Regions from separate parts of the Streptomyces sp. NPDC051987 genome, predicted to be linked through region 3. Evidence: riboswitches for the same ligand, from Rfam matches in the RefSeq annotation. Region 3 holds a riboswitch; each other region holds the start of a gene.
The links. A riboswitch is a leader RNA that binds a small molecule or an ion and turns the genes downstream of it on or off. The one in region 3 is predicted to bind cyclic di-AMP.

Region 1 (4,561 bases), on a different contig from region 3:
GCTGACCTGGCTGGCCGTGTGGACGCGCCAGCGTGAGCTGCGCACCGTGCGGGAAGAGCTGCCGGCGTACGTCTACGCGGGGTGGCTGGGGGCGGCCGAGCCGTTCGTGCTCGGGTCGATGCGGGCGCGGCAGATGGCCCGGGAGTACGCCTCGTACCACTTCGGGAAGGCGGCGGGGAGGTCGGTCGCCGAGTACGAGGGGTACGCGACGACGCTGGCGCTGCTGCGGCGCCGGGGGCAGCGGGGGCGGGCGGGGGCCGACTTCGTGGTCCGGGAGCGGGAGCTGCTGGCGGAGCTGTGGGGCCGACGGGAGCTGGTGCGGCCGGCCCTGGAGTACGCGGCCCGGACGGCCGCGCCGGGCGGCTGGCCGGGGTACGCCGCTCACGTGCCGTCGCCTTACGGGGCGCCCGTCCCGGGGTGGCAGGGGGCGGCGGTGCCGTACCCGTCGTACAACCCGTACCGGAGCTAGCGCTCCGAGGCCGCGGAGGGTACGGCACCGCCGGGACGCGCCGTGGTGGCTGAGCGGTGTCGCGGCGCAGGAGAAGTCGCCGGCGGCCGCCGGGCGCGGGCCGTCAGGCGGAGGCTGTCGTCAGCTTGTTGAGGTCCTCGTCCGTCAAGGTCAGCTCTGCCACGCCCAGCAGCGGCGGGAGTTGGTCGAGGGTGCGGGCCGAGGCGATCGGGGCCGTGACGGTGGGCTGGGCCGCCAGCCAGGCCAGGGCGACCGTGGGGATCGGGGCCTCGTGGGCCGCGGCGACCTCGTCGAGGGCCGCCAGGACCTTCTGGCCGCGCTCCGACTCGGCGTACTGGGCGACCCGGCCCGCTCGCGCGCTGTCGACCGTCGTGCCGGGCCGGTACTTGCCGGTGAGGAAGCCGGACGCCAGGGCGAAGTAGGGGACGGCCGCGAGGCCGGTGCGGGAGGCCAGGTCCTGCAGCGGGCCCTCGTAGGTGTCGCGGGAGACCAGGTTGTAGTGGGGCTGGAGGGCGACGTAGCGGGCGAGGCCCTCGCGGTCGGAGAAGTCCAGGGACTCCTGGAGCCGCTCCGGCGTGATGTTGGACGCGGCGATGTGCCGGACCTTGCCCGCCCGCACCAGCTCGTCCAGCGCGCCGATGATCTCCTCGACCGGGACCTCGGGCTGGTCGAAGTGCGTGTAGTACAGGTCGACGCGGTCGGTGCCCAGACGGCGCAGGGACGCGTCGGCGGCGGCCTTGATGTTGGCGGCGGACAGGCCCGGGTACTCGGGGTGCTGGCTGACCTTGGTCGCGATGACGACGTCGTCGCGGTTGCCGCGCGCCTTGAGCCACTTGCCGATGATCGTCTCGGACTCGCCGCCCTTGTTGCCCTCGATCCACGCCGAGTACGAGTCGGCGGTGTCGACGAAGTTGCCGCCCGCGGCGGTGTAAGCGTCGAGCACGGCGAACGAGGCGGCCTCGTCGGCGGTCCAGCCGAAGACGTTACCGCCGAGGGCGAGCGGGAAGACCTCCAGGTCGGAGGCGCCGAGCTTGCGGAGGGATGCGGAAGAACCAGTCATGCCCCACTTCAACACGCGTCCCCGCACGCCCCATCCCGGCGCAACACGAAGTTCTTGTAAAGGCGTCGGTTCTTGCAAAGGCGTCGGGTCTTGTAGAGGTGTCGGGTCTTGTAAAGGTCTCGCGGCCCGTCCGGGTCAGGGGTTGAGGCCCTTGCCGCGCAGCCAGGCCATCGGGTCGATGGCGGTGGCCTGTCCGTTCGGGTGGACCTCCAGGTGGAGGTGGGGGCCGGTCACGTTGCCGGTGGCGCCGACGCGGCCGATGACGTCGCCGGTGGCGACCTTCTGGCCGACCTTCACGCCGATCGAGGACTGGTGGCAGAACCACAGCTCGGTGCCGTCGTCGAGGGTGATGATCGTGCGGTAGCCGTAGGCCCCGGCCCAGCCCGCCTCGGTGACCGTGCCGCTGTGCACGGCCTTGATCAGCGTGCCGGTGGGCGCGGCGAAGTCGAGGCCGGTGTGGTAGCCGGAGGACCACATGGAGCCGGCCTGGCCGAAGGTGCCGGTGAGCGTGTACGAGACGACCGGCAGCGTGTACTGCTTGGCCAGCTCGGCGAGGTGGGCCTGCTCGGCCTTCTGCTTCGCGGACGCCTCGGCCTTCTCCTTGGCGTCGGCGGCCTTCGCTGCGGCCGCCTTCTCCGCCTTGGCCTCGGCGGCGGCGAGCGCCTTGTCGGCGGCGGCGGCGGCCTTGGCGCCGGCCTTGGTGTCGAGCTGGCTCTGCTGCTGCGCGGCCTGGGCGATGATCCGGCTGCGCAGCGCTTCACCGGCGTCCGCGGAGGAGTCCGCGTCGGTGGCGGCCGCCGTGGTGACGCTGCTGAGGGCGGTCTGGACGGCCTGGTGACCGCTGTCCTCGCCCAGCAGGGAGCTGACGGAGGAGGGCAGGTCGGACAGGGAGATGGAGACCGGCGGCTTGCCGGTGTTCGCGCTGGCCATGCCGCCCGCGCCGACGGCAGCGATGACGCCGACGCCGAGAACCGTGGAGCTGCGGGCGAGGCCGCCGCCCTTCTGCTTGGTGACCCGGTGCCGGCCGCGGACCGCGGCGAGGGACTCCTCGGTGGGGTTCCACTCCTCGAAGGGGCCCTCGTCGGAGCGGTAGCCGCCGTAGCCGAAGGTGTCGGGTCGGCGCTGGCTGGGCACGAACGGGGCTGTGGGAGCAGGCGGGTTGGACGCCACGCGGGCGCACTCCTTTCCTTCCGCCGCCTACCGGGTTAGCTGACGGGTTCGGAGCAGGAAGGTCTCCTACGCGCGTATACCTGCCGTTTCGTACCCGGCGGTAGACGTGCGATTCACCCCAAGGTGGTGGTTCCCCGGTTCCCTTGCGGGATTCGGCGCGTGCGCACGGAGCCGTCTCGGGTGACGGCTGGGACGACCGCGCTGCGTTATCGAACGTTAATAGACCCGGCTATCAGTTTCCAAGCTGTTGGCCTTGATCATTAAGCTTTCAAAGCCTGGACTTACCTGCCATGACCGGTCAAAAACGGTCGAGTCGACGAGGCGCGCGGCTCGGCTCAGGAGTCCCACAGGTATCGGTGGTGACCACGTCCACGGAGCGCTGGATACGACTCAGGGCCGGAATCCGATGCATGCATCGGATTCCGGCCCTGGGCTTCAGTAGCGGGGACAGGATTTGAACCTGCGACCTCTGGGTTATGAGCCCAGCGAGCTACCGAGCTGCTCCACCCCGCGTCGGTGACACCAGCATACGCCATCCGAAGACCGGGAGTCGCACGGGTTAAACAAGCGGTGCAGGTTCCGGGCCGGCAGGCCCCCGATCGTGGCCGCGATCTCGTCGGGTGCCTCTTCGGCCATGCAATGCCCGGCGCGGGTCAGCTGGTGGTCCAGGTCCGGCGCCCAGGCCTTCCACACCCCGGGAGCGTCGTAGCCGAGCTGCGCGCCCCACACGCCGGCGCCGCCAGCGGAATGCTGACCCTGGGCCCGGTGGCGCGGTACCTGGCCGCGGGCCGGTGGGGGCTTGTCGCGCAGTTCCCCGCGCCCCTGAAGGGGCGCTGCCGCAACGTGCCCCGAAGGGGTGCTGGGTCCCCCCGGCCGAAGGCTGGGGGAGGAACTGTGCGAGCACCCCCAGGCACCCGCACCCGCAAAAGCACCGCGGCCCGCCCCTCCTCGATCTCCCCCCTCGGTCTCCCCCTCACCCGAGAAGATGCCCGTTCGGTGCCTTCGCCGGCGTCTCGTACTCCTCCAGGACCAGCACCGACACCCCCGCCTCGCGCAACGCCCCCGTCCCGTCGGCCGCCGTCACGAACGTGTCCGGCTCGCGCCAGGCGGTCACCACCCGCCGTACCCCGGCCCGCAGGATCAGCTCGGCGCAGGGGTGCGGACGGGAGGCGCGGCGGGTGCAGGGTTCGAGGCTGGTGTAGACCGTGGCGCCGGGCAGGCGGGGGTCGGCCGGGGGGATCTTGGCCAGGGCCGCCTCCTCCGCGTGGACCACGGGATCGCCGGCCTCCCGGGAGTGGCCGCGGGCCAGTTCCGTGCCGTCGGACGCGACCACCACCGCGCCGACGCTGAACGCGGTCGGGGAGGGCGGGCAGTCGGCCGCCAGTTCGCAGGCGAGCCGCAGCCAGTGGCGGTCGGCGGCGGACGGCACCGCGCCCGTGCCCGGGGCCGTGGGCTCGTACCGGGTCAGGACGACGTCCTCGATACGGCGGGTCTCCAGGAGCCGCAGCCGCCCGGCCTGGTAGCCGCCCGGCCCGAACAGGCGCGGGGCCTTCGGATCGCCGACGAAGAGCGGGGCCAGCACCAGCTGGAGCTCGTCGGCCAGGCCCTGCTGGAGGAGCTGGGTGTGGACCGTGCCGCCGCCCTCGACCATCAGGCGCCGGACGCCCCGCACGTCGTGCAGGTGCTCCAGGAGGCGCCGCCAGTCGAGCTCCGGGCCCAGGGACACGACGTCCGCCGCGACCCGGGCCCGCTCCGCGCCCTCGTCCGTCGTGTAGACGGCCTTCGCGCCGCCCGTGTGCCAGAACTTCGCCTCCGGGTCCAGTTCTCCGGTCGCGGTGACCGTGACCTTGAGGGGGTACTCC
Region 2 (4,561 bases), on a different contig from region 3:
ACGAGCCCGCGCACGCCAAGGGGAAGACCGGCATCCCGGGTGAGCGCAAGGCCGAGTTGATGACGCACCTGCTGAACATCGATCCGCCGGACCACACCAGGCTGCGGCGGCTGGTGAGCAAGGCGTTCACGCCACGCCGGGTGGCCGAGTTCGCGCCGCGGGTGCGGGAGCTGACCGATCGGCTCATCGACGGGTTCGCGGCCGACGGGTCCGCCGACCTCATCCACGAGTTCGCCTTTCCGCTCCCCATCTACGCCATCTGCGACCTGCTCGGCGTTCCGCGCGAGGACCAGGACGACTTCCGGGACTGGGCGGGGATGATGCTGCGACATACGAAAGCAGGGCAGGCGGGAGGGCCGCGGGGCGGGGTCGCGCGGTCCGTGAAGAAGATGCGCGGATATCTGGCCGAGCTGATCCACCGCAAGCGGGAGGCGCTGTCCGCCGAGGCCGCTCCCGGCGAGGACCTCATCTCCGGGCTCATCCGGGCCTCGGACCACGGCGAGCACCTCACCGAGAACGAGGCCGCGGCCATGGCCTTCATCCTGCTGTTCGCGGGTTTCGAGACGACCGTCAACCTGATCGGAAACGGGACGTACGCCCTGCTCACCTACCCCGAGCAGCGCGTCCGGCTGCAGGACTCCCTCGCAGCCGGCGAGCGCGGCCTGCTGGAGACAGGTGTCGAGGAGCTGCTGCGCTACGACGGGCCGGTGGAGCTGGCCACCTGGCGGTTCGCCACCGAGCCCGTCACCATCGGCGGCCGGCGCATCGCGTCCGGCGACCCGGTTCTGGTCGTCCTGGCCGCGGCGGACCGGGACCCGGAGCGGTTCGCCGAGCCGGACACCCTCGACCTCGCACGGCGCGACAACCAGCACCTCGGGTACGGCCACGGCATCCACTACTGCCTGGGCGCCCCGCTCGCCCGCCTGGAGGGCCAGACCGCGCTCGCCGGCCTGCTCACCCGCCTCCCCGATCTGCGACTCGCCGTGGACGAGAGCGAGTTGCGGTGGCGCGGCGGGCTCATCATGCGCGGACTGCGCACCCTCCCCGTGGAGTTCACGCCGAGCCCGTACCGGCCCACCTCGGCAAAAGGTGATCAGCGCTCAACTCTGTGATCTTCACGTGATCTACGCGGCATTAACTTGTGACAAGTGATCGTCTGTCGATACGTTCACTCATCAGCGCGGCGCCCCTGCGGGACCCGCCGCGCTGGTCACCGCTGTCGCTCGAAAGGTTTCCGCATGCTCTCCGGGAACGGTCGTCACCGTCGCCCCCGTCAGGCTCCGGCCCTCCTCGTCGCGGCCGGGGTGACCGGCTCCGCCATCGCCATCCCGCTCCTCGGCGCGGTGAGCGCCCACGCGGCCGACGGCTCCACCTGGGACCAGGTGGCCGAGTGCGAAAGTGGCGGCTCCTGGAGTGCCGACAGCGGCAACGGCTACTACGGCGGCCTCCAGATCTCCCTGGACGACTGGGACAAGTACGGGGGGACGGAGTACGCCGCGACGCCGGACCAGGCGAGCCGTTCGCAGCAGATCTCGGTCGCCGAGAAGATACTCGCCGACCAGGGCACCAAGCCCTGGCGGACCTGCGCCCTGCTCGCCGGGCTCTCCTCCGACGACGCCTCGGTGAACGTGGACACGGGGCTCGGCGGGTCGAGTGATTCGTCTGCTTCCTCCGACTCGTCGGACTCGTCCTCCGGGCTGTCGGACGCGTCGTCCTCCGCCGGCTCCGGTTCCGGCTCCTCCCCGGGCGCCACGGTCTCCGGGAGTGACTCCGGAGCCCCCTCCCCGAGCGCGAGCGCGGGCGGTGACGCCACGGCGGATACCCCCAGCAAATCCGCCAAGACCGACAAGTCGGATTCCTCCAGCTCGAACTCCGGCTCCAGCTCCGACTCCGGGACCGCGAAGGCGGGTGAGGATCCCGTCACGGCCGAGGCCGACGACTCGGACAATTCGTGGCAGACCGGGGGTTCTTGGAGTCTGGTCGACACGGGTGCCGTCAGTGGCGGTGGCAAGCATCGCGGTGGCTCGGCGGACGAGAACGTGACGAACGGTCAGAGTGCCACCTCCTCCGGACGGCACGCCTCCCGGGACGACGACACCTACACCGTCCGCGAGGGCGACACCCTCGCCTCCATCGCCGACTCCCTTGACCTCGACGGCGGATGGCGTGCGCTCTATGCCGTGAACAAGGCCGACATCGGTGCCGACCCGAACGCCATCGCCCCCGGTCAGACCCTGAAACTCGGCGGCGAACCGGGCGAAAAGTAGCGAGAGTTGACGTCCCGTTTCGGGTCTGATGTCCGGTTTGGCGAAAGTGTGGGATGAGTCTCAGAAGCCCTGATCATCTTTGAAATTCACCTGATGCCCTGTTTACGGTCGAGGCCGCTCGTCACCACGAGCCCCGGCTGTCGCAACGCCGAGTCCTGCCAGCGGCCGTCCGGGAACAGTCGTCGCGTCAAGCGCCGTAGGCAGGAGCGGGGGACCCAAGGTAAGTGCCGGGGCCGGCAGTCGAGGCTGCCGATCCGGCTCGGGGTGAAGCCGCGCACCGACACACGGGTGTGCGGCCGGGCAACTCAACCGGCCCGAACCCGACAGCTCACCTCGCAGGCGTCGGTGAGGGGATCGATCCATGCTGTTTTCCGGCAAGGGCAAGCACCGCCGTCCGTCCAAGGCCGTCCGCGCCATCGCCGTCGCCGGTGTCACCGGCGTCGCCGTGGCCGCTCCGCTGATGGCGTCCGGCAGCGCCTCCGCGGCCACCGCCTCCGAGTGGGACGCCGTCGCCCAGTGCGAGTCGGGTGGCAACTGGGCCATCAACACCGGCAACGGCTACTACGGCGGTCTGCAGTTCTCCGCCTCCACCTGGGCCGCGTACGGCGGCACGCAGTACGCCGCGCAGGCCAACCAGGCCACCAAGGCGCAGCAGATCCAGATCGCCGAGAAGGTCCTCGCCGCCCAGGGCAAGGGCGCCTGGCCGGTCTGCGGCAAGGGCCTGTCCGGGGCCGCCTACGTCGGCGGCAGCTCCAGCAGCTCCAGCTCGTCGAGCAGCAGCGCCGGCAGCCGCTCGACCGACACCCAGGCCGCCTCCCGCTCCGCCGAGCGCCCGGCCGCCAAGAAGACGGTCACCACCCCGACCGGCAAGAAGGTCAAGAAGGGCGACGGCGAGTACAAGGTCGTCAAGGGCGACACCCTCAGCTCGATCGCCGAGAAGCACAAGGTCAAGGGTGGCTGGCAGGCGCTGTTCAAGCTGAACAAGGACATCGTCGAGGACGCCGACGTCATCTACCCGGGCCAGCAGCTCCACCTGAAGTAAGGGCCGCGCCCGCAGCGCCGCGCGTACTCGGCGGCGCCCAGCTGGGCCACAGCTCCCGCACAACCGTGGTCCCCATAGTGGAGACCGCGTGAGGACCACCCCCGTCCCCACAGCCCCCCGCTCCGGTGCGTCTCCCCCCGTACGCACCGGAGCGGGGTTTCTCTTTGCCGCCGTCGAGCCGTCCGGGCGCCCCGTCGGCCCGCCGTTCCCCTTCTTGGTCCGCTCTTCTTCCGTTCTTCATCGGCCCCCCCTTTGTTCCGCACGTGAACAATGAGTACCGTCTGTGTGTCCACGGGCCGGTCGGTCGTGCCGGCCGACGGGCCCGGGACGGTTAGGCTCTAGTCGCAAGGCTGAGCAAGGGCCGCCGAGGCCCACGTGCGCCCCGCACAACCAGCGTCACATCCCAAGAAGGAGATGCTCGTGCCGTCCATCGACGTCGTCGTAGCCCGGGAAATCCTGGACTCCCGAGGCAACCCCACGGTCGAGGTCGAGGTCGGCCTCGACGACGGCAGCACGGGTCGTGCCGCCGTCCCGTCCGGCGCCTCCACCGGCGCCTTCGAGGCCATCGAGCTCCGTGACGGCGACCCCAACCGCTACCTGGGCAAGGGCGTCGAGAAGGCCGTCCTCGCCGTCATCGAGCAGATCGGCCCGGAGCTGGTCGGCTACGACGCCACCGAGCAGCGCCTGATCGACCAGGCCATGTTCGACCTGGACGCCACCGACAACAAGGGCTCGCTCGGCGCCAACGCCATCCTCGGCGTCTCCCTCGCCGTCGCGCACGCCGCCTCCGAGGCGTCCGACCTGCCGCTGTTCCGCTACCTCGGCGGCCCGAACGCGCACCTGCTGCCCGTCCCGATGATGAACATCCTCAACGGCGGCTCGCACGCGGACTCCAATGTCGACATCCAGGAGTTCATGATCGCCCCGATCGGCGCGGAGTCCTTCTCCGAGGCGCTGCGCTGGGGTGCCGAGGTCTACCACACCCTCAAGAAGGTCCTGAAGAACAAGGGCCTGTCCACCGGCCTCGGCGACGAGGGCGGCTTCGCCCCGAACCTGGAGTCCAACCGCGCCGCGCTGGACCTCATTCTGGAGGCCATCAAGCAGGCCGGTTACGTCCCCGGCGAGCAGATCGCGCTCGCGCTCGACGTCGCCGCGTCCGAGTTCTACAAGGACGGCAAGTACGAGTTCGAGGGCAAGTCCCGCTCGGCCGCCGAGATGACCGAGTACTACGAGGAGCTCGTCGCCGCGTACC
Region 3 (4,561 bases):
CTGGGTGAGGACGTCGACGACCGTCTCGTCGGCGCCGGACAGCATCGCGCCGAAGCGGCAGGAGACGGCGACCAGCGAGCCGGTCTTGCCGCCGAGCACGTCCAGGTAGTGCTCGACCGGGTCACGGCCGTCCGACGGTCCCGCCGTCTCCAGGATCTGGCCGGTCACCAGCCGCTCGAACGCGAGGGCCTGGACCCGGACCGCCTCGGGACCGAGATCGGCGAGGATCTGGGAGGCGCGGGCGAAGAGGAAGTCGCCGGTGAGCACGGCGAGCGAATTGCCCCAGCGGGTGTTGGCGCTGGCGACGCCGCGTCGCACGGAGGCCTCGTCCATGACGTCGTCGTGGTAGAGCGTGGCCAGATGGGTGAGCTCGACGACGACGGCCGACGGCACGACACCGGGCGCGTACGGGTCGCCGAACTGCGCGGCGAGCATCACCAGCAGCGGGCGGAACCGCTTCCCGCCGGCCCGCACGAGATGCTGTGCGGCCTCCGTGATGAACGGGACCTCGCTCTTGGTGGCTTCTAGCAAGCCTTCCTCGACAGCCGTCAATCCGGCCTGGACATCGGCTTCCAGAGCCTGGTCCCGCACGCTCAGCCCGAACGGCCCGACGACGGTCACGAGGGGTCTCCTGTCTGCTGGTGTCTACTGGCGATTACGCGGTTTGTCGATAGGTCGCTGCCATCACTCAAGTCAGCGTATCCGGTCAGGTTTCGATCACCGATAGCGCCCACGGTTACACCCCGGGCGCTATCGGATCACGACCGTTATGTTTTTGATCGGACGATACGACCCGACATCCACTGACTTAACAGCAAGTGCGGGCAGTTGTCCCGAACCGTGACGCAGGCCGTGTCCCGCACGGCCGACACCGGGTCCGGACCGAGGGACGCGACCGGAGACCGCCCGAGGGCGGTCCGTCCAAGGGCGGCCCGTACGGCGGCGAGCCTCCCGACTGACTACTGCCCGGAAACGGCCTCCCCTCTCCCGGCCGGCATCACCTTCCCGGTCGCACCCCCTCCACCCCCTCTCGACGTGACGAGCGTCACGCGAGCACTCGGCGACGCGACCCGCCCCCTCGCCGTTCACGATCACTCCCGACACCCGAACGCGTCAATCACCTTCCCCGAGGCACCCGATCGAGCGAGGGGGACCACGGCGGACCCGACCGATCGCCCCGTCGCCCAGAAGGGGCGATTCGCGCGAATGCGGGCCGGAAGCTTTCCCATCGAACCGGGAAAAAGACGGATTCAACGAATCCCTCTTGTCCGTTTTGCGATTATTGCGATTTCGTGAAGTAGGTCACGTGACCTGGGACACCCAAGGGCAGGTGAGGCGACCCTTCCTTCCCTTCCCTGTAAGCCAGTTGAGGGTTGGCGACCGCAAAGGATCAAGCGTCACAAACGCCACATCATGAGGTCAATCAGTGTTTGTGCGAATCGACTACTTGTTCCCGAGATGTGCTCTCGCATACGTTCCCGCTCGCCGGGCGGACGCCGAATCCTGCCGCCGCCCGTCGTGACCCATCGACGAGTCCATTCGCACGGCAGGAGCGGGGGAACCAGGTAAGTCGCCGGACCGGGCGACCGACGTCATCACGGACGTCGTTCCGGAACGGCTAGGGGTGAAGTCGCATCGTCTTCGGACGGTGCGGCCGGGCACTCCCCGGGCCCGAACCCGACAGCTCACCTCGCAGGCGACGGAGAGGAACTTCGCCATGCCTGCTGCCGTTCAGCACCACCGCCCCCGCCGCAACCGCATCACCCGCGCGCTCGTCGTCGCCTGCACCGGCGCCGCCGTCCTCGCCCTCCCCCTCATCGGGGCGACCGCCGCCTCCGCCGCCGCCGGCTCGTCCACCCCGACGGCTTCGAAGACCCTGGCCGGGTACCCGAACAACCTCGACGGCTGGATCCGCGAGTCCCTCGCGATCATGTCGGAGAAGCACATCCCGGGTACCTACAACGGCATCTACCGCAACGTGATGCGGGAGTCCTCCGGCAACCCGCGGGCCATCAACCTCTGGGACTCCAACGCCCGCGCCGGCATCCCCTCCAAGGGCCTGCTCCAGGTGATCGACCCGACGTTCAGCACCTACCACGTGGCCGGCACGTCGTTCGACATCTACGACCCGGTCGCGAACATCACCGCGGCCTGCAACTACGCCGCCGCACGGTACGGCTCGATCGACAACGTCCACGGCGCGTACTGACCGACACACCGATCAGTCGAAGAGTCTTTCGAGGACGACGGCGATGCCGTCGTCCTCGTTCGACGTGGTGATCTCGTCGGCCAGCGCTTTCAGTTCCGGATGGGCGTTGGCCATCGCCACCCCGTGGGCGGCCCACTCGAACATCGGAATGTCGTTGGGCATGTCACCGAACGCGATGGCGTGCCCGGAGCTCAGCCCGAGATGGTCCGCGGCCAGCGCGAGCCCGGTCGCCTTCGTCACCCCGCACGGCTGGAGTTCGACGGTGCCCGGCCCCGACATGGTGACCGTCGCCAGCGACCCGACCACCGAGCGGGCGGTGGCCGCCAGTTCGTCGTCGGACAGGGTGTGGTGGCGCAGCAGCACCTTGCTGATGGGCGTGCACCACAGGTCCTCGCGCCGGGAGACCCGCAGCGCGGGCAGCGTGGGGTGCGGCATCAGATAGCCCGGCTCGATGAGCGTGAGCCCGTCGACGCCGTCCTGGTCGACCGCCGCGTACACCTGACCGACCTCGGCCTCGATCTTGCCGAGCGCGGTCTCCGCCAGCTCCCGGTCCAGGGTGACCGACCACAGCAGCCGGTCCGCGCCGGCGTCGTACACCTGTGCGCCCTGGCCGCAGACCGCGAGTCCCGTGCAGCCGAGGTCGTCGAGGAGCGGACGCACTCTCGGCGCGGGGCGGCCGGTCACCACGAGGTGGCGGGCACCGGCCCGGCCGGCCCGCGCGAGTGCGGCGAGAGACCGTTCCGAGAGGGTGTCGTCGCCGCGCAGCAGCGTGCCGTCCAGGTCGGTGGCGATCAGTGAGTACGGGGAGGGTGCGACCATGATCAGAGAATACGGACAGCACGCCTCTGGGACTCACCGTGCGTTTCGGCCTCAACTGGCGCCCGTCACCGGGGTGATGGGGCCGTGGTCAGTGGCGGGCGTCACCTCGCCGGCGCGGTGGTCGCACGGTTCCCCTTCCAGGTGACGCGGTGGCTACGTCGTGGAGGTGCCGGAGCCGCGGCGGCTGGTGCGCCACAGCTGATAGAGGTGCTTCGCGCCCGGACGCACGAAGCGGGCGAGCATCGTGGCGAACGGCATCGGGTCGTCACCCGCCAGCCAGGCCAGCTCGGTCCCGCTCGGCCGCTTCGGTGCGTGCGGTGTCGTGTAGCCGCTGCGGCGGTAGGCGAGGAGGGCGGGCAGGTCGATGTTCTCCACGACGAACTGGTGTCCGGCGCGCTGTTCCCCCTCCGGAACCCGGCGGCCGGTCAGGTCCAGGTGCATGGCGCGGACGACGTCCACCCCCGACTCGCTCTCGAAGAGCCGGAACTGGGCGCCCATGCGCGGGTTGAAGTCGAGCAGCTTGTACTGCCCGTCGCGCCGGTCGAAGCGCAGGTCGAGGTCGATGATGCCGGTGAAGCCGATCTGCTTGATGAAACGCGCGGCGAGGTCGGCGAGTTCCGGGTTGTCGACGACGCAGGCGTTCGCGGTCATGCCGGCGTGCGGCGGCCAGGAGCGGACCTTGACGCCGGTGAACAGGGCGCGCGGATGGGAGTCGGCGTCGAAGTAGCCGTGCACGATCCAGTCCTCGGCCTCCTCCCTCGGGAGGTACTCCTGGAGGATGACACCCGGATGAGTGCCCCAGTCACGGGCCAGGGTGAGCAGCCCCTCACGGGTGGCGATCCGCGTCGTCCCGTTGACGGCGGGCTGCTTTCGCCGGACGAACGCCTCGCGGTTCTTGGCCACGATCGGGAAGCGGGCCTTCTCCGCGAACTCGACGATCTCGTCGTAGGAGTCCGGGAAGGCGGCCGCCGGGCTCGGGATGCCGTGCTCCACGCACAGCTCGTGCAGGCCCTGCTTGCTCGCCAGGCGGCGCGGCAGTTCCGCGTCCACGCGCGGGAAGAGGAAGCGGTCACCGAGTGCGTCCTGGTGCTCGGCGATCAGGACGGCGGCCTCCTCGTCGGTGGGGATCAGCACGGCCGGCCGGCCGATACGGCGGCCGATGCGCAGCAGTCCCTCGACGAGATGATCCGGTTCCTCGGCGCCTGTCGTCGGCCACACGAACGCCCGCTTGAGATAGCGGGACGAGGCCGCCGGTGTGTACGCGTCCTCCGTTATCGCGTACATGGGAACGCCCAGGCGGCCCAGACTGCGAATCGCGCCGACCCCGCCGTGGTGCAGCGGATAGTCGCCGAACTTGACGATCAGGCCCGGTACGTCGCGGTCCGCCTCGAACGGCACGCTGACGGCGTTCCTGGCCACGGGTCCCCCCACGTGTCCCCCTTCGGACCGGACCCACCCCGTCCGTGTCCCCAAAGGACGCTAAGCCGGAATTGCCCCCTCCGACAAGGGCTATTGGGACATTGCGAACTCTTT
Region 4 (4,561 bases), on a different contig from region 3:
CGGCGGGCACCTCGACGCCGAGCACCTGGCCGGCGCGCAGCGCCACGCGCGTGTGCCCCTCGGGCGAGAGGTGCAGGCGGTCGCCGTCCCAGGCCCGGCGGTCCTGCACGGACTTCAGGGACCACAGGTCCAGGACGGGACAGCCGTACCGGTCGGCGATGGCCCGGACATGCCCGTTGTACGTGGCGATCTTGCCGCGCAGATGCTTGAGGACGGGCACGCCCCGGGTGTCGAACCCGGTGGTCACCAGCACCGTGCCGACGGCCGCGGTCAACTGGGCCACGGCGCGCTCGAACCGCTCGGCCACCTCGTCGGGGTCGGTGCCGGGGCGGATGATGTCGTTGCCGCCCGCGCAGAAGGAGACCAGGTCCGGGGCGAGTGCCAGGGCCTGCGGCACCTGGTCCGCCACGATCTGGTCGAGCAGTTTCCCGCGTACGGCGAGGTTGGTGTACTCGAAGTCGCCCTCGGGCCGCCGGTCCGACAGCAGTACCGCGAACCGGTCCGCCCAGCCGACGAACGCCCCGTCGGGGCCGGGGTCGCCCACGCCCTCGGTGAAGCTGTCCCCCACCGCCACGTACGACCCGATCACTGATGCCTTGTCACTCTTCGAATCGTCTGCCACGTCGGACCATGATTCACCTTCGGTTGTGACCTACGCGACCGTAATAAGGGGTTGACGTGCGGTGAGATAAGACACTTCCCAATACTGTGCCAAGCCTGGAATAAGGCTCTGATCAGCTGTGTTGACGTGTCGATCGCCTGTCCGTGGCGAGAAGGAGACACCCGGTCAGCCGACGGCGAGGCCCTTCGCGCGGAGGTAGGCGACCGGGTCCACGTCCGAGCCGTAGTCCGGGGTGGTGCGGATCTCGAAGTGGAGGTGCGGTCCGGTGACGTTGCCGGTCGCCCCGGAGAGGCCGACCTGCCGGCCGGCGGTCACGGTCTGGCCGACCGAGACGGAGAGAGCGGAGAGGTGGCCGAACTGCGCGTAGTAGCCGTCGGTGAGCCGGATGACGACCTGGTTGCCGTAGGCGCCGCCCCAGCCCGCCGAGACCACCGTGCCCGCGCCGACGGCCTTGACCGGGGTACCCGTCGGGACGACGAAGTCGACACCCGTGTGGTGGCCGCTGGACCACATGCCGCCCGCGACGTGGTAGCCGGTGCCGACGGAGGCACCGGTCACCGGGAGGGTGAAGCCGGAGACGGCCGTCACCGACCCGCCGGATGCCGAGGCCGAAGACGCGGACGAGGACGCGGACGGGGACGTGGAGGAGAAGGAGGGCGAGGAGGTGGACGACAGTGAGGGGGACGACTGCGCGTCCGGCCGCGCCGACGACCGCTCGTCCGGCCGCGGCTCGGCACGGGAGCCGGAGTCCGCGGTGTCCGGCGCCGCGACGTGCCGGCCGCCGAGCGTGAGCCTGAGGCCGGGGTGGATCAGCGAGGGGTCGTCGCCGACGGCCTGCCGGTTGTCGGCGTAGAGCCGGTGCCAGCCGCCGCGGAGATGCTGCTCCTCGGCGATCTTCGAGAGGTAGTCACCGGGCACCACCGTGTAGACGCGGTGCGCGGAGTCCTTCGCGGCCGTCGCTCGCGCCGCGGCCTGTTCGATCGCGGGACGCGACGGTGCGGCCTGTGCGGAGACAGCCTGTGCGGAGACGGCCTGTTCGGGGGCCCCGTGGGCGCCGGTGGCTCCCATGAGCGGCAGCGCCAGTGCGGCGCCACCGGTTCCGGCGACGGCCATCGAGCGGGTGAGACGCGGGGACGTGGGGCGTCGGTGCTTACCCTTCGCGGGCATGGCGCGTTCCTCTCCGGCGCCTGCGAGGTGAGCTGTCGGGTTCGGGCTGGAGCTGCCCGGCCACGCGTCGCCACGCGGCTGCACCCCTGGCCGTCCCGGGAACCGGAACAGGCCGTCGTACCTGGTGGGTCCCCCGCTCCTGCCGGGTACGGGTGAGTGTGTGGGGCTCCGGGCGGCGGCAGGATTCGGCGTTCCGCCCGGATGTGTGGCGAACGTAAGGGAATAGGACGGACGCGGACAAGCAACCGGTTCCGCCGGTCCGTGCCCCATATGATCCGTTGCCGGAATTCCCGGTCACCCTCCGTGAATTCGACCTATTTCGCTTTTCCAATCTCCGCGAAGAACAACGGGAATTACGTGCACATGACGCGCGACGGACAGTCACGAATATGACGCTCCTCACGCACGTCATGCCACCCCTCCTCATTAGATGACGAGTCACAACCAATGCTCCAATTCGGGCAGACAGATCAGACCCGGCGGAGTCGGATGACCGTCGCGTCCAGGTCGCCCTTGAGCCCGGTGTGCAGCCCGTGGTGCAGCAGGACGGCGCCCCGGTGCACTTCGCCCGTGTCACGGTTTTCGTAGGACGCCGTCGGGTCCAGGCTCTGCAACCGGAGCGCCGGCGCCGGCTCGCCGTAGCTCTGGGCCTGGAGCCAGGCGAGGACGACGGCCTCGTCCCCGAGCGTGTACTGCACGGCGCTGAGCCCGCCGGCCGGCGGCCGCAGCCGGAACTGGTCGCCGCGCTGCACCAGCGGCCGGATCTCCTTGTAGAGCTCCACCCAGTGGCCGGCCTCGGCGAGTTCCTCCTCGGTCCACTTCGACAGGTCGCCGCCGACGCCGAGCGCCCCGGCCATGGAGCTGACGAAACGGAAACGCAGACTGCTGACCCGGCCGTTGAGCTGGTGGTTCGGGCTGTCGGTGACCCAGGCGGACATCACCCGGGCGGGGTGAATCTGGCTGAAGCCGTGCTGGATGGCGAGCCGGTCCAGCGGGTCGGTGTTGTCGGAGGTCCACACCTCGTCGGTACGGCTCATGATGCCGAGGTCGATCCGCCCGCCGCCGCCCGAGCAGGACTCGATGGCCACGTTCGGGTGAGCCGCGCGGATCCGGTCGAGCAGCGCGTACAGCCCGCGCACGTGGTCGACCCACAGGCGCTGCGGGTAGGGCTCGCCGGGCCAGCCCGCGTCCGTGAAGCAGCGGTTGAAGTCCCACTTGACGTAGTCGATCGGGGCGCTGGACAACAGCGCGTCGAGCTGCTCCCAGAGGTACTCCTGGACGTCCTCGCGGGCGAGGTTGAGAACCAGCTGGTTGCGGAGCTCGGTGCGCTTCCGGCCCTGCTGGTACTGCACCCAGTCGGGATGGGCGCGGTACAGGTCGCTGTCCGGGTTCACCATTTCGGGCTCGACCCAGATGCCGAACTGCATGCCGAGGGCGTGCACGTAGTCGGCGAGGGGCCCCAGGCCCTTGGGAAAGCGGTCGGGGTTGGGCGTCCAGTCGCCGAGGCCGGCGCGGTCGCTGGTGCGGGCGCCGAACCAGCCGTCGTCCACCACGAACAGCTCGACACCGATCGCGGCGGCCCGGCGGGCGAGGGTGGCCTGCTGGTCCTCCGAGATGTCGAAGTTGGTGGCCTCCCAGGAGTTGAACAGCACCGGCCGGTCCTGGTCGGCGTTCGGGATGATGTACGCCCGCTGGTAGGCGTGCCAGGCACGGCTCGCCCCGCCGAAGCCCGCGTCGGTCCACAGGCCCGCGAAGACCGGGCTGGTGTACGACTCCCCCTCGGCCAGCATCAGCAGGCCCGAGTCGTCGTAGCCGGCGCCGCCGGTGATCTGCACGCGCGCGTCGGGGAGCTGGGCGACGGCGATGCGCCAGGAGCCGGACCAGCCGAGGGCGCAGCCCCAGACCTCACCGCGCTCCTCGGTGGCATCGGTGTCCAGGGCGACCCAGGGCAGGTGCTGGTGGCCGGTGTGGCCGCGGCGGCTGCCGATGACCTTCTCCCCGTAGCTGAGCGGGCCGCGGGTCAGCCGGGACTCCGCGGCCCAGCGGCCGTGCAGCTGGGAGAGCCGCCAGCCCTCGCGGTCGGGCAGGGTCCAGGTGGCGGGGTCGGCGCGCAGCAGTTCCACGGGCGCGTGCCCCTCGTTGCCGACGGTGACCCAGCGCTCGACGACGTCGCCGCGCATCCGGTAGTGCAGGGTGATGACGATGCCGTCGTCCGTGAAGCGCAACCGGAGTTCGTCGGCGTCGGCCTCGTACGACGCGAAGGTCCACTCGGTGCCGCGGCGCTCCTCCGTGCGCACGGACAGCGCCGGGCGGACGAAGCGGGGACCGCCCTCGACGGGATACTCCTCCCGGCCGTCCAGCGGGGTCTCGAAGGGCCAGTAGCCGGGCAGTGCCCGGGTGCTGAGCTCCTCGGCGTCGGCGAGCTCGATTCTGGCGCCCCAGTGCAGGTGGAGCAGCTCGTCGGCCTCCGTCAGATGCAGCGCGTAGCTGCTGCCGGGGCCGGACAGGAGCCAGGTACGACCGTTTTCGGCGATGTCCAGCATCGAGAACCTCACACAGGTGCCAACAGATCCGCTCAAGCCCCAACATCATCATGGGCCGCGGGCTCCGGAGGCAAGAGCTGCCGGGTGCTGGAAGCGAGGGGTGTCGGAGCGGGCGGCGGTGCCCTGTGGACAACTCCTGGCCCGCGCAGACCGATGTCGTATGGTCGAGCCAGTGCCCGTCGACGAGCCGCGCCGACGGGGCCCACCGGGAGGAGCCCCCGTGACGCAG

Region 1: it holds a riboswitch for cyclic di-AMP, as region 3 does, so the genes downstream of both, AB0M11_RS31810 (M23 family metallopeptidase) here and AB0M11_RS18095 (transglycosylase SLT domain-containing protein) in region 3, are expected to answer to the same signal.
Region 2: it holds a riboswitch for cyclic di-AMP, as region 3 does, so the genes downstream of both, AB0M11_RS07405 (transglycosylase family protein) here and AB0M11_RS18095 (transglycosylase SLT domain-containing protein) in region 3, are expected to answer to the same signal.
Region 4: it holds a riboswitch for cyclic di-AMP, as region 3 does, so the genes downstream of both, AB0M11_RS00585 (LysM peptidoglycan-binding domain-containing M23 family metallopeptidase) here and AB0M11_RS18095 (transglycosylase SLT domain-containing protein) in region 3, are expected to answer to the same signal.

The regions. Positions count from the first base shown of each region.
Region 1 is NZ_JBFAXI010000082.1:14,173-18,733, reverse strand. Features, by position in the region: gene AB0M11_RS31820 (PrsW family intramembrane metalloprotease) at 1-469, shown strand, start outside; gene AB0M11_RS31815 (aldo/keto reductase) at 573-1,529, opposite strand; gene AB0M11_RS31810 (M23 family metallopeptidase) at 1,665-2,699, opposite strand; cyclic di-AMP (ydaO/yuaA leader) riboswitch at 2,707-2,867, opposite strand; tRNA gene AB0M11_RS31805 (tRNA-Met) at 3,139-3,212, opposite strand; partial or broken gene AB0M11_RS31800 (alpha/beta hydrolase) at 3,279-3,425, opposite strand; gene AB0M11_RS31795 (dihydrofolate reductase family protein) at 3,673-4,561, opposite strand, start outside.
Region 2 is NZ_JBFAXI010000009.1:1,623-6,183, reverse strand. Features, by position in the region: gene AB0M11_RS07415 (cytochrome P450) at 1-1,112, shown strand, start outside; gene AB0M11_RS07410 (transglycosylase family protein) at 1,239-2,267, shown strand; cyclic di-AMP (ydaO/yuaA leader) riboswitch at 2,450-2,624, shown strand; gene AB0M11_RS07405 (transglycosylase family protein) at 2,629-3,309, shown strand; gene eno (phosphopyruvate hydratase) at 3,724-4,561, shown strand, end outside.
Region 3 is NZ_JBFAXI010000029.1:67,493-72,053, reverse strand. Features, by position in the region: gene AB0M11_RS18100 (polyprenyl synthetase family protein) at 1-621, opposite strand, end outside; cyclic di-AMP (ydaO/yuaA leader) riboswitch at 1,518-1,712, shown strand; gene AB0M11_RS18095 (transglycosylase SLT domain-containing protein) at 1,718-2,209, shown strand; gene AB0M11_RS18090 (HAD family hydrolase) at 2,222-3,028, opposite strand; gene AB0M11_RS18085 (ATP-grasp domain-containing protein) at 3,182-4,426, opposite strand.
Region 4 is NZ_JBFAXI010000001.1:133,118-137,678, forward strand. Features, by position in the region: gene AB0M11_RS00580 (SGNH/GDSL hydrolase family protein) at 1-589, opposite strand, end outside; gene AB0M11_RS00585 (LysM peptidoglycan-binding domain-containing M23 family metallopeptidase) at 788-1,789, opposite strand; cyclic di-AMP (ydaO/yuaA leader) riboswitch at 1,794-1,954, opposite strand; gene AB0M11_RS00590 (alpha-galactosidase) at 2,260-4,332, opposite strand; gene AB0M11_RS00595 (tyrosine-protein phosphatase) at 4,553-4,561, shown strand, end outside.